3 regions of the Streptomyces sp. NPDC030143 genome follow, and region 3 is predicted to be linked to each of the others. Evidence: riboswitches for the same ligand, from Rfam matches in the RefSeq annotation. Region 3 holds a riboswitch; each other region holds the start of a gene.

Region 1 (4,520 bases), on a different contig from region 3:
CCTGTCTCGTCCGGCTTGTCCGACCTGTCCAGAGGCTCGTCCGGCTCGTCGAACCCCTCAGGAGTCTCCGACTCCGCGAAGGGGTCGGGCGCGTCCGCCGACCCGTCCGCCGAATCCTCCACGGATGCCGGCAACTCAACGGATACGCCGTCGTCGTCCCCTTCGTCCCCTTCCTCCCCCTCCGGAGTGGACGACTCCGCCGCACCGGGCACCTCCGAGGGCTCCGGGGCGAGCGGTTCACAGGGGACCGGCAGCTCGCCGACAGCGACCCCCGGAACGGACGAGTCAGACAACTCGGGGCAGAGTGCCGGTTCTTGGAGCCTCGTCGACACGGGTTCCCTCGGCGCCGGCCGCCACCGCGGCGCCACCGCGGACGAGGGTGCGGCCGACGGCGCCGCCACCGCCCCCTCCGGCCGGCACGCCGCCAACACCCTGGACGGCGCGGCGAGCGCCTACACCGTCCAGCCCGGCGACTCGCTCGTGTCCATCGCCGACTCCCTTGAGCTCGACGGCGGATGGCGTGCGCTCTACTCCGCGAACCAGGACGTCATCGGCGCCGACCCGGGCGACATCGTCCCCGGTCAGACCCTGGACACGGGCGTCGAATAGGGCGGAAACCCCGCGAAAAACAGCGGGAGTTCACGTCATGGTTCGCGCTGAATGTCCGGTTTGGCGAAAGTGTGGGATGAGTCTCAGAAGCCCTGATCGTCTTTGAAATTCCGCCGATCGCGTGTCTACGGTCGTGACCGCTCGGCAATCCGAGCCCCGGCTGCCGCAACGCCGAATCCTGCCAGCGGCCGCCCGGGAACAGTCGTCGCGTCAAGCGCCGTAGGCAGGAGCGGGGGACCCAAGGTAAGCGCCGGCCCCGGCAGTTGATGCCGGATCCGGCTAGGGGTGAAGCCACGCCTCCCAGGAGGAGTGGCCGGGCAACTCAACCGGCCCGAACCCGACAGCTCACCTCGCAGGCGTCGGTGAGGGGATCCACCATGCTGTTTTCCGGCAAGGGCAAGCACCGTCGTCCGTCCAAGGCCACTCGCGCCATCGCCATCGCCGGTGTCACCGGTGCCGCCGTCGCCGCCCCGCTGATGGCGGCCGGCAACGCCTCCGCCGCCACCGCCTCCGAGTGGGACGCGGTCGCCCAGTGCGAGTCCGGCGGCAACTGGTCCATCAACACCGGCAACGGCTACTACGGCGGTCTTCAGTTCTCGGCCTCCACCTGGGCCGCGTACGGCGGCACGCAGTACGCCTCCACCGCCGACAAGGCCACCAAGTCGCAGCAGATCGAGATCGCCGAGAAGGTCCTCGCGGGCCAGGGCAAGGGTGCCTGGCCGGTCTGCGGCGTGGGCCTGTCCGGCGCCGCGTACAACGGCGGCGGCACCTCCTCGTCGTCCTCGTCCTCCTCGTCGTCCTCCGGCGACTCCTCGGACAGCGGCTCCCGCTCCACCGAGCAGCAGAGCGCCTCCCGCTCCGCCGAGCGCCCGGCCACGAAGTCCCAGAAGACCGTCACCACGCCGACCGGCAAGAAGGTCAAGAAGGGCGACGGCGAGTACAAGGTCGTCAAGGGCGACACCCTCAGCTCCATCGCCGGCAAGCAGAAGGTCGAGGGCGGCTGGGAGAAGCTGTTCCAGCTGAACAAGGACATCGTCGAGGACGCCGACCTCATCTACCCGGGTCAGCAGCTTCACCTGAAGTGACACCCGGCTCCCAGGACGGCCACAGCCCCCTCACAGCCGAGGTCCGCACACTGAGGACCTCGTGAGGGTCCCCCCGTCCCCACGGGCTCCCCGCCCCGGTGCGTTCTCCCCCGTACGCACCGGGGCGGGGTTTTCTCTTCCCCGGCCTCTCCCGGCGGCGACCCCGCCCGCCCCCCGGATTTCGCCCAATCGTCGCCCTCCCTCTTTGTTCCGGACGGGAACAATGTGTACCGTCAGGCTGTCCACGGGACGGTCGGTCGGCTGCCGACGGCCCGGGGGCGGTTAGGCTCTAGTCGCAAGGCTCCGCAAGGGTCCGTCACGACCCCTCGGGCCCCGCACTACCAGCGTCACATCCCAAGAAGGAGATGCTCGTGCCGTCCATCGACGTCGTCGTAGCCCGGGAAATCCTGGACTCCCGAGGCAACCCCACGGTCGAGGTCGAGGTCGGCCTCGACGACGGCAGCACGGGTCGTGCCGCCGTCCCGTCCGGCGCCTCCACCGGCGCCTTCGAGGCCGTCGAGCTCCGCGACGGCGACCCGAACCGCTACCTCGGCAAGGGTGTCGAGAAGGCCGTCCTCGCCGTCATCGAGCAGATCGGCCCGGAGCTGGTCGGCTACGACGCCACCGAGCAGCGCCTGATCGACCAGGCCATGTTCGACCTGGACGCCACCGACAACAAGGGCTCCCTCGGCGCCAACGCCATCCTCGGCGTCTCCCTCGCCGTCGCCCACGCCGCCTCCGAGGCCAGCGACCTCCCGCTCTTCCGCTACCTGGGCGGCCCGAACGCGCACCTGCTCCCGGTGCCGATGATGAACATCCTGAACGGCGGCTCGCACGCCGACACCAACGTGGACATCCAGGAGTTCATGATCGCCCCGATCGGCGCGGAGTCCTTCTCCGAGGCCCTGCGTTGGGGCGCCGAGGTCTACCACACCCTCAAGAAGGTGCTGAAGCGCAAGGGCCTGAACACCGGCCTCGGCGACGAGGGCGGCTTCGCCCCGAACCTGGACTCCAACCGCGCCGCCCTCGACCTCATCCTCGAGGCCGTCAAGGAAGCCGGCTACACCCCCGGCGAGCAGATCGCCCTGGCGCTCGACGTCGCCGCCTCCGAGTTCTACAAGGACGGCGTGTACGTCTTCGAGGGCAAGGAGCGCACCGCCGCCGAGATGACCGACTACTACGCCGAGCTCGTCGACGCGTACCCGCTGGTCTCCATCGAGGACCCGCTGTTCGAGGACGACTGGGACGGCTGGAAGACCATCACCGAGCGCCTCGGCGACAAGGTCCAGCTCGTCGGTGACGACCTGTTCGTCACCAACCCCGAGCGCCTCGCCCGCGGTATCGAGGAGGGCGCCGCCAACGCGCTGCTCGTCAAGGTCAACCAGATCGGCTCGCTCACCGAGACCCTGGACGCCGTCGAGCTGGCCCAGCGCAACGGCTTCAAGTGCATGATGTCCCACCGTTCCGGCGAGACCGAGGACGTCACCATCGCCGACCTCGCCGTCGCGGTGAACTGCGGTCAGATCAAGACCGGTGCCCCGGCCCGCTCGGACCGCGTCGCCAAGTACAACCAGCTGCTGCGCATTGAGGAGATCCTCGACGACGCCGCGGTCTACGCCGGCCGCAGCGCCTTCCCGCGCTTCAAGGGCTGACACCTGGTGAGGTGACCCTCCGGGTCACGGCTTGGCCAGTCGTACGTACGTCCCCGTACTCGGTCCCGTACCGTGTCCGGGGACGTACGCACGTGTGAGACGGAAGGCGGGAAACATGCCCGTGAGGGACCGGGACCGTTTCTCCACCGCGACCAGGATCAGGCTGCTCGGCGAGCAGACGGCGGCCCGCGTCTACCGTTCCCAGACCAAGCGCCAGGCCCGCCGCTCCCGCCTCACCGGCCGTGCCGCCCTCCTCGCGCTCGTCCTGTGCTCGATGATCGTGGCCCTGGCCTACCCGATGCGCCAGTACGTCTCCCAGCGCGCCGAGATCGCCGATCTGCAGCGCGAGCGGGAGCAGGCCCGCGAGCGGGTGGAGCAACTGCGCGACCTCAAGGCGCGCTGGCAGGACGACGCGTACGCCGAGCAGCAGATCCGGCAGCGGCTGCACTACGTGATGCCGGGGGAGACGGGATTCATCGTCGTCGACCCGGACGCGGCCAAGCAGGCCCGCACCGACCTGGGGGCCGCCGACCGCCCCTGGTACTCGAACGTCTGGGACGGGGTCGACAAGTCCGACGCCTCCGACCAGTGAACCGACAGAGAGACACTCCCCGAAGCATGGAAACCCCTCCGCCGACCACCCCGCGCACCGAGCCCACCGACGCGGACGTCGAGGCCTTCAAGCAGCAGCTCGGGCGTCCCCCGCGCGGTCTGCGCGCGATCGCCCACCGCTGCCCGTGCGGCCAGCCGGACGTCGTCGAGACGGCGCCCCGCCTGCCCGACGGCACCCCCTTCCCCACGCTGTACTACCTGACGTGCCCGAAGGCGAACTCCGCCATCGGCACGCTGGAGGCCGACGGCGTGATGAAGGAGATGACGGAGCGCCTCCAGCAGGACCCGGAGCTGGCCGCCGCCTACCGGGCCGCGCACGAGGACTACGTCCGGCGGCGGGACGAGATCGAGGAGCTCAGGAACTTCCCCAGCGCCGGCGGCATGCCGGACCGTGTGAAGTGCCTGCACGTCCTGGTCGCCCACTCGCTGGCCGCCGGCCCCGGCGTGAACCCCCTCGGCGACGAGGCGCTCGCGATGCTGCCGGAGTGGTGGCGCAAGGGGACGTGTGTCACGCGCGGCACGGAGGAGTCACCGTCCACGGGCGGGTGACAGTCCGCGGGGT
Region 2 (4,520 bases), on a different contig from region 3:
TGGCGGCGGACAGGATCGTCTGGGTGGAGCGGTAGTTCTGCTCCAGCAGGATCGTCGTCGCGTCCGGGTAGTCCTCCTCGAACTGGAGGATGTTGCGGATGGTCGCGCCGCGGAAGGCGTAGATCGACTGGTCGGCGTCACCGACGACGCACAGCTCGGCCGGCGGGACGTCGTCCTCGCTGGGCGGTACGTCGACGGGGTGCTCACCGGTGCCGACGAGTTCACGCACGAGCGCGTACTGGGCGTGGTTGGTGTCCTGGTACTCGTCGACCAGGACGTGCCGGAAGCGGCGGCGGTAGTGCTCGGCGACGTCGGGGAACGCGCGCAGCAGGTTGACCGTCGTCATGATCAGGTCGTCGAAGTCGAGGGCGTTGGCCTCGCGCAGCCGCGACTGGTAGAGGGCGTAGGCCTGGGCGAGGGTCTTCTCGAAGCCGTCGGTGGCCTGGGCGGCGAAGTCCTCCTCGTCGATCAGCTCGTTCTTCAGGTTGCTGATCTTGGCGCTGAAGGACTTGGGCGGGTAGCGCTTGGGGTCGAGGTCCAGGTCGCGGCAGACCAGGGCCATCAGACGCTTGGAGTCGGCGGCGTCGTAGATCGAGAACGACGACGTGAAGCCGAGCCTCTTCGACTCGCGTCGCAGGATGCGCACGCACGCGCTGTGGAAGGTCATCACCCACATCGCGTTCGCGCGCGGCCCCACGAGCTGCTCGACGCGCTCCCTCATCTCGCCCGCGGCCTTGTTGGTGAAGGTGATCGCGAGGATCTGCCCCGGGTGCACCTGGCGCTCGGCGAGGAGGTGGGCGATGCGGTGGGTGAGCACCCGCGTCTTGCCGGAGCCGGCACCCGCGACGATGAGCAGCGGGGTGTCGGAGTGGACGACGGCGGCGCGCTGGTTGTCGTTGAGCCCTTCCAGGAGGGCCGCCGCGTCGACCGCCGGGCGCGGGGCGCCGTCGCGGTAGTGGGTGTCCCGGTCCGGGGGCACGTCGAACTTCCCGCCGAACAGATCGTCCGGAACCGGCTCCGGAGCGTGATCGTCCTCGGGCGGCGGCGGGGGTTCGTCCTCGTGCCCGCGAGGGGCCTGGAGGTCCGCCAGGAAGCTGTCGTCAAAGAGGCTGCTCATCGCTCTCCGAGTCTAGGGGGCGCCACTGACAACCCGCCGCCGTCCCGGAAAACATCCCCCTCCGTCCAGGGCGTCACGGTCCGCTACACCGAAAACACCTTGGGCGACACGGTTACCGCAGGTCACGAAAATGTATCGGGCATATCACCCATCAACCTTCACAGGTGCCACACGAGTTGGCTACCGTGCCGGGCAGGCCGTACGACCCCCACCGGCGAGCCTCGCCGGGCCGCGCGGCCACCGCCGAGTCCGGTGCCCCTCGCGGAGCCGGAGCCGGGGACCCACCGAGACCTTGGGGTGAATCGGCCCACTCCCCCGACGGAGCAGGCCGTAGGGCAACCCTTCCCGCCCGAACCCGACAGCTAACCCGGTAGGCGGAGCACGGAAGGAGTCGCCTCCCTTGGCGTCGCAGCACCGCAAGCCGCGCCCCGCCGGGGGGCGCGTAGCAGGCATACGCACCCCCGCTCTCGCCACCGCCGCTCTCACCTCGGTGGCCCTGCTCTCCCAGACGGCCGACGCCGCGCCCGCCGCCGACGGCAAGCCGAGCCTGGAGGAGGTCGAGAAGAAGGTCGGCGACCTCTACCGCCAGGCCGAGTCGGCGACCGAGAAGTACAACGCCGCCAAGGAGAAGACGACCAAGCAGCGCAAGCAGGTCGACACCCTCCTCCAGGACGTCGCGCAGCGCACCGAGAAGCTCAACGACGCACGGGAGCGGCTCGGTTCCTTCGCCGCCGCCCAGTACCGCACCGGCGCCACCGCACCGGACACGGCCACCTTCCTGCTCGCGGACTCCCCGCAGGACTACTTCGACCAGACCCAGCTGATGGGGCGGCTGACCGAACGCCAGAAGGGCGCGGTCGACGACTACGTCACCGAGCAGTCGGAGACGATGAAGAAGCGTCAGGAGGCATCCCGGAGCCTCGAGACGCTCACCGAGTCGCAGAGCGAGCTGAAGACCGCCAAGGCGACCGTCCAGAAGAAGCTCAGCTCCGCGCGCGAGCTGCTGTCGCAGCTGACCGCCGAGGAGAAGGCTCGGCTGGCGGCGATCGAGAAGCAGCGGCAGGAGGAGGCGGCCCGCAAGGCGGCGGAGCTGGCCCGGCAGCAGGCGGCGGCACAGGCGGCCGCGCAACAGGGGAGCGCCGGGTCCTCGGGCACGGACACGTCGTCGCCTTCGGTTCCGTCGTCGTCCTCGCCGTCCGCCCCGGCCACGGACGCCTCCTACGCCACCAAGGCCGAGAAGGCGCTCGCCTTCGCCCGCGCGCAGATCGGCAAGCCGTACGTCTGGGGTGCCACCGGCCCCGAGTCCTACGACTGCTCCGGCCTCACCCAGGCCGCCTGGAAGGCCGCCGGCGTCACCCTCCCGCGCACCACCTACGACCAGGTGAACGCCGGCACGACGGTCTCCCTGGCCAACGCCCAGCCCGGTGACCTGGTCTTCTTCTACGACGACGTCACCCACGTCGGCATCTACATCGGCAACGGGATGATGATCCACGCCCCGAAGCCCGGCACGTACGTCCGCGAGGAGTCGATCTACTACGACGGCGAGTCGGCGATCCACAGCGTGGTGCGCCCGGCCTGAGGAAACCTCCGGCCGGTGCCGCCGGTTCTGTCCGCCGGTTGTCCGCCGGTTGGGTTGGCCGGTTGCTCGCAGGTGTCTGCCGGTTGTCCCCGGGTCGGATCCGCCGGTTGGGTTGGCCGGTTGTTCGCAAGTGTTCTGCCGGTTGTCCCCGGGTCGGATCCGCCGGTTGGCCGCCGGTCGGTCCGGGAGCCAGGTCCGCCCGCCGTGCCCGAAGGCCGTCCCTCTGCTGCGACCGAAGGCCGTCCGCCCGTCGTGTCCGCAGGCCGTCCGCCTGTCCTGTCCGACAGGCCGTCCCTCCGCCCCTCCGCCGTCCGCGCCCGTGTGCCGGTTCCCCTGGCCGGGGTGAGGCCGGTGGCCGCCGACCGGCAGACCCGTCCGCGGGGACGGAAGTCATGGGCGGACGGAGCGGAGGGGCGGAGGAGGCAGAGGTCGGCGGAGGCAGCGGGGGCGGAGCAGACGGGGCGAGGCGGCGGTGTGCGCATCCCGCCGAACCCTGCCCCCTGTCCTGCGCCCGCGCGTTGTTCCCCATGGGCATGACGGCGGCGGCGACGCTGTCCGTCGCCGCCGCCGTCGATGTCCCGTGGCTGAAGGGCCCCGGGCAGGCGCTGCTGTGGATCTCGGTCGCGGCACGGCTGGCCGTCGCCGCGGGGGCGGCGCGCTCCGCGCGCGCGGCGATCAGGTCCAGAGCACCGCGATGAAGACGTTCGCCGCGGTCAGCAGCCCGACCAGGCCGAACAGGGGTTTCTCCACCGCCTCGTCGTCCCGCTTCACATAGACGAGGCCGAGGATCACGACCAGCAGGGCCAGCTTCACCCCGATCTTGATGTTGTTGACCTCCTGGTCGTCGGCCTGGTTGAGGCCGACCAGGATGACGCCGGTGACCAGCATCGTCGCCGCGCCGTGCAGCATCGCGGGGACGAAGCGGGCCGTGCCCTGGCCCATCGCCTTCATCTGCGTGAGGAAGCCGCCCAACAGGGCGGCGATGCCGATGATGTGCAGGCCGACGAAAAGATGGATGAGTACGCCCATGAGTCCGGATGCTATTCAGCCGCCCCGAATCGCCCCGACACCGGCCCGGCCTCTGCGACGCACGTGCAGTTGTGCGTGCCGTAGCACTGTCGCGCTTCATCGCGCTCCGGATCGGCCGCATCGGTCAGGGCGCCACGCGAAGTCGTCGACCTCGGACGCTCCCGCTGACCACTTACGGTCACCGGACAATCCGCCCCTGTCACTTCCGCACATCCCGTTACCGATGTGTCACGGACGGGCTTAGCGTCCTCCCCCAGGTGACCGGCTCCCCACCGCCGCCCGGACCAGGGGCGGCAGTCGGACACCACCGCCGAGGTCCGGCGGCGGGCCCACTCCCTGTGCGGGACCGCCGCCGGCCCCGTCAGCCGCTCCCCGCGGCCGTACGTCCGTCCGCTCCCCACGGCGGGCACGGGTCCCGCCCTGCCCCGGACGGCCGAACCGACGAGGCGGTCGTACGAAAGGACGTGCAGTCCCACGTGGCAGCGCACCGCAAGCCCCGACAGCGCTCGCTCGGAAGTCACCCGGCCCGGACGGCGCTGACCATCGCCCTCGCCGGCGCGGCGGGCGCGACGGCGTTCGACGGGATCGGACACGCCGAGCCGAAACCCACACCGGCGCAGGTGAAGGCCAAGGTGGACAAGCTGTACCAGGAGGCCGAGGCCGCCACCGAGAAGTACAACGGCGCGAAGGAGAAGGCGACGGCGGCCGAGCAACGGCTGAAGGCCCTCCAGGACGAGGCCGCTCGCAAGGAGGCCCGGCTCACCACGGCACGCGAGGAGCTGGGGTCCATGG
Region 3 (4,520 bases):
CGCCAAGGCCCTCGGCCTGGTCGCCGACGCCCTCAGGGCGCCCGCGTTCGCCGACAGCGAGGTCGAGCGCCTCGTCCGCAACCGCCTGGACGAGATCCCGCACGAGCTGGCCAACCCTTCGCGGCGCGCCGCCAAGGAGCTCTACAAGGAGCTGTTCCCGGCCACCGCGCGCATGTCGCGTGCGCGCCAGGGCACCGCGGAGACCGTCGAGAACATCGACGCCGCGGCCGTACGGGCCTTCTACGAGAAGCACGTCCGCCCGGCCACGGCCACCGCCGTGGTCGTCGGCGACCTCACCGGCGTCGACCTGGGCGCGCTGCTCGGCGACACCCTGGGCGCCTGGACGGGCTCCTCGGCCCGGCCGCGGCCCGTCCCGCCGGTGACCGCCGACGACACCGGCCGGGTCGTCATCGTGGACCGTCCCGGCGCCGTCCAGACGCAGCTGCTGATCGGCCGTATCGGCCCCGACCGGCACGCGCGCGTGTGGCCCGCGCAGATCCTCGGCACCTACTGCCTCGGCGGCACCCTCACCTCCCGCCTGGACCGTGTCCTGCGCGAGGAGAAGGGCTACACCTACGGTGTCCGCGCGTTCGGGCAGGTCCTGCGGTCGGCCCCGGACGGCTCGGGTGCCGCGATGCTCGCCATCAGCGGTTCCGTGGACACCCCGAACACCGGTCCCGCCCTGGACGACCTGTGGAAGGTGCTGCGGACCCTCGCCGCGGAGGGGCTCACCGACGCCGAACGCGACGTCGCCGTGCAGAACCTCGTCGGTGTGGCGCCGCTGAAGTACGAGACGGCCGCGGCCGTCGCCTCCACACTGGCCGACCAGGTCGAGCAGCACCTGCCCGACGACTACCAGGCGACGCTGTACCAGCAGCTCGCGGCGACCGGGACGGTGGAGGCCACCGCGGCCGCCGTGAGCGCCTTCCCGGTGGACCGTCTGGTCACCGTCCTCGTCGGTGACGCCGCACAGATCAAGGAGCCCGTCGAGGCGCTCGGCATCGGCGAGGTGACGGTCGTCCGGGCCGACTAGGAGTCCGCTGAAAATCTTGGAATCACGCCCGGTTCGCCCGGTTCAACCTGATTGATGGGTACGGGCGATCCGGGGCCGGCCGGGCGGCCCGAGCGAGATCTTCAGGAGCCTTCCAGGGCGTGTTCCGAACATCCCGCCCGGTCCGCGACGCCCGGCACGGCGCCTCGCCGCGTGGTCGGGATCGTCCGCGCACACCCGGTGCGCGGACGGCCCTCCGCCTCGCGATGCACCGCACCGGACGCCGCGGGCCCCGCCCTCCGGGCGGGCGGCGCTCCTTTCGGAACACGCCCCGGGACCGGCTGCGGCACGCACGCGTGAGGGGCCCTGGTGACGAGACGGTCACCAGGGCCCCCTGATGTCCGAATTGGGGGAGAGGCTGCCTGTCTGCCCTGTGGCATGCGCTACAAAACCCGCGTTCCGTTTGGGGATTGACAGCGGGCGCGTCTAGCGTCGTCCGGGCTGTTCGTCGGGCACTGCGCCGCACCCGCGGCACCGGACAGTCATCGCCGAGTCCCCGTACGGCGCGAGCCAGGGGAGCCGGGGACCCAACTGTGCAGTCCCTGGGGTGAATCGGACGCCCGCGCGTGTCGCGAGGGTGGCCGTAGGAGACCTTCCTGCTCCGAACCCGTCAGCTAACCCGGTAGGCGAGAGGGAAGGAAAGGACCACTCAACTTCATGGCGTTCACCTGCGCCACCGGGAAGCACCGCCGTCCCAGCCGGATGAAGCGCACCACCGCCCGCGCCGCGGGCATCGCGGCGCTCACCACCACCGGCGTCATCGGCACCGTCGCCTCCTCCCCGGCTCTCGCCGCCGAGACCCCGGCCGAACAGACCGGCCTGACCCCCGTCGTCACCATCGGCCACTCCGTCGCCGGCGAGATCGACGACCAGGCCGCCGCCCAGAAGCAGGCCGCCCAGGAGGAGGCCGCGCGCAAGGAGGCAGCCGCCCGGGCCGCCGCCAGGGTCAAGGAGGAGCGGGAGGCCAGGGCCCGCGCCGCCCGCGAGGCCGAGCGCAAGCGCCTGAACACCTTCGTGGCGCCGATCACCGGTTCCTACGTCTCCACCGGCTACAGCGCCGGCGGTTCGCTGTGGTCCTCCGGCAGCCACACCGGCATCGACTTCCACGCCGCGAGCGGCACCACCGTGCGCGCGGTCGGGCTCGGCACCGTCGTCGAGGCGGGCTGGGGCGGCGCGTACGGCAACCAGGTCGTGATCCGGATGAACGACGGCACCTTCACCCAGTACGGCCACCTGTCGACCATCGAGGTCTCGGTGGGCCAGCAGGTCACCCCGGGCCTGCGCATCGGCCTGTCGGGCGCCACCGGCAACGTCACGGGCCCGCACCTGCACTTCGAGGCCCGCACGAGCGCGGAGTACGGCTCGGACATCGACCCCGTCGCCTACCTCCGCAAGCACGGCGTGAACGTCTGATCGTGAACGACTGACGACGCACGGCGACAGATCGTCCAGCCCCGGCCCGCACGGCCGGGGCTTTCGCCGTTTCACGCCCGGCCCTGTCCAAAAAATATCCATGGATTCCGGCCCGCCATCGGAAATTCCGGCCCATTGCAATAGCATCACTGACCACACGTCATTCGTCGACGTTTCACGGGGATTAAGGCGGAGGTCGGTCATGCGAATTCCGGCGCACTCGGTGTGCACGGCCATCCGGGACGACATCGTCGCGGGTGTCTACGAGCGCGGCAGCCGCCTCACCGAGGAACTCCTCGCCCGCCGCTACGGCGTCTCGCGCGTCCCCGTCCGCGAGGCCCTGCGCACGCTGGAGGCGGAGGGTTTCGTCGTGACGCGGCGGCACGCGGGCGCGTGCGTGGCCGAACCGACCGAACTGGAGGCCGCCGACCTGCTGGAGATGCGCATGCTCCTGGAGCCGCTCGGCGCCGCCCGGGCAGCCCAGCGGCGCACCGAGGCGCATCTGAAGGTCCTGCGGGGTCTCGTCCGGCTCGGCCAGGAGCGTGCCAGGCGGGGCAACAGTGACGACCTGCGCTCCCTGGGCGGCTGGTTCCACGAGACGCTCGCCCAGGCCTCCGGCAGTCCCGCCCTGACCTCGACCCTCACCCAACTGCGCCACAAGATCGCCTGGATGTACGCGGTGCAGGCGCCGGCCGACCCCGTGGAGTCCTGGGCGGAGCACGGCGCGATCGTCGACGCGGTGGCGCGCGGCGACGGCGAGCGCGCGCGGGCGGTCACGGCGCAGCACACCGAGCGCGCGACCTCCGCGCACCGGCTGCGGTTCTCCGGAGCGGACCGCGCGGAACGTGTGAGGACTTCGCAACACGTCGTCAACATGTCGGGCCCGCGGCTTTAACACGAGGGCCGTATACAAAGAAGGGATATTCGACGGAGGCGCGTTTCCGCTGCCCTTTTTTCCGCGCCCCGGAATTCTCCGGCGGTGCGTCCGCCGCCTGTCGACGGCATTTCCGGCGGGCGTCGGAGAATCCCGCGAGGGCAGCAGTGCCGCGACGCTTACCCCAGGGCGGCGGCCGTGTCGCACCGATTTTCCCGAGGCGGCCGTGTCGCCCCGAAGTCCCGAGGCGCCATCGCCGCGACCATTGCCCGAGGGCGGCAGTGCCCCCACGAGGTCCCCGAAGACAGCAGTGGCCCGGTCGTTGCAGAACGTCCCCGAAGACGGCGGAGCCGCGCCGCCCGGAAGGGCGACGCGGCTCCGTGCGTGCTGCGAGCGCGGCTCAGACGGTCTCGGGAAGCTCCTCGAGGCCCTCGGAGACCAGCTTCGCCAGACGGTCGAGGGCGGCGTCGGCACCCTCGGCGTCGGAGGCGAGGACGATCTCCTCGCCGCCCTGGGCGCCCAGGCCGAGGACCGCCAGCATGGAGGCCGCGTTGACGGGATTGCCGTCGGCCTTGGCGATCGTCACCGGGACGCCTGCGGCCGTGGCGGCTCGGACGAAGATGGAAGCGGGGCGGGCGTGAAGGCCCTCGGCCCAGCCGACGTTGACGCGGCGCTCAGCCATGTGATGCTGCCCTTCGGTGTTCAGGGTTGTCTAGACCAGTGTTCCACACGTGAAGCACGGCCGGAACGGACCTGAGTCCCGTTCCGCCGTGGTCTTCCGGATCGCGGCCTCGATCCGGCGTTCCGTCCTCCACAGAGTGCCTCGCGCCGTTGTCGTACGCGAGCCGTACTCTGGGGCCCATGCAGAGCGCGCCGGACCGGCAGGAGTACCCCGCCCACTGGGAAGCCGACGTGGTGCTGCGCGACGGCGGCACCGCGCGCATCCGCCCCATCACCGTTGATGACGCCGAGCGCCTGGTCAGCTTCTACGAGCAGGTCTCGGACGAGTCGAAGTACTACCGCTTCTTCGCGCCCTACCCGCGCCTGTCCGCCAAGGACGTCCACCGCTTCACGCACCACGACTTTGTGGACCGGGTGGGACTCGCGGCCACGGTCGGCGGCGAGTTCATCGCCACCGTACGCTATGACCGCATCGGCGCCGACGGTCTGCCCGCCTCCGCG

Evidence for each region. A riboswitch is a leader RNA that binds a small molecule or an ion and turns the genes downstream of it on or off. The one in region 3 is predicted to bind cyclic di-AMP.
Region 1: another riboswitch for cyclic di-AMP. It lies ahead of ACZ4YY_RS23760 (transglycosylase family protein); the one in region 3 lies ahead of ACZ4YY_RS28325 (M23 family metallopeptidase).
Region 2: another riboswitch for cyclic di-AMP. It lies ahead of ACZ4YY_RS19450 (C40 family peptidase); the one in region 3 lies ahead of ACZ4YY_RS28325 (M23 family metallopeptidase).

The regions. Positions count from the first base shown of each region.
Region 1 is NZ_JBVIAY010000014.1:135,275-139,794, forward strand. It holds gene ACZ4YY_RS23755 (transglycosylase family protein) at 1-609, shown strand, start outside; cyclic di-AMP (ydaO/yuaA leader) riboswitch at 815-983, shown strand; gene ACZ4YY_RS23760 (transglycosylase family protein) at 987-1,694, shown strand; gene eno (phosphopyruvate hydratase) at 2,066-3,346, shown strand; gene ACZ4YY_RS23770 (FtsB family cell division protein) at 3,462-3,938, shown strand; gene ACZ4YY_RS23775 (DUF501 domain-containing protein) at 3,965-4,507, shown strand.
Region 2 is NZ_JBVIAY010000010.1:156,015-160,534, reverse strand. It holds gene pcrA (DNA helicase PcrA) at 1-1,117, opposite strand, end outside; cyclic di-AMP (ydaO/yuaA leader) riboswitch at 1,349-1,509, shown strand; gene ACZ4YY_RS19450 (C40 family peptidase) at 1,518-2,699, shown strand; gene ACZ4YY_RS19445 (hypothetical protein) at 3,227-3,397, shown strand; gene ACZ4YY_RS19440 (hypothetical protein) at 3,375-3,728, opposite strand; gene ACZ4YY_RS19435 (C40 family peptidase) at 4,205-4,520, shown strand, end outside.
Region 3 is NZ_JBVIAY010000019.1:149,983-154,502, reverse strand. It holds gene ACZ4YY_RS28330 (M16 family metallopeptidase) at 1-1,033, shown strand, start outside; cyclic di-AMP (ydaO/yuaA leader) riboswitch at 1,528-1,695, shown strand; gene ACZ4YY_RS28325 (M23 family metallopeptidase) at 1,709-2,464, shown strand; gene ACZ4YY_RS28320 (GntR family transcriptional regulator) at 2,667-3,359, shown strand; gene ACZ4YY_RS28315 (HPr family phosphocarrier protein) at 3,739-4,020, opposite strand; gene ACZ4YY_RS28310 (bifunctional acetate--CoA ligase family protein/GNAT family N-acetyltransferase) at 4,200-4,520, shown strand, end outside.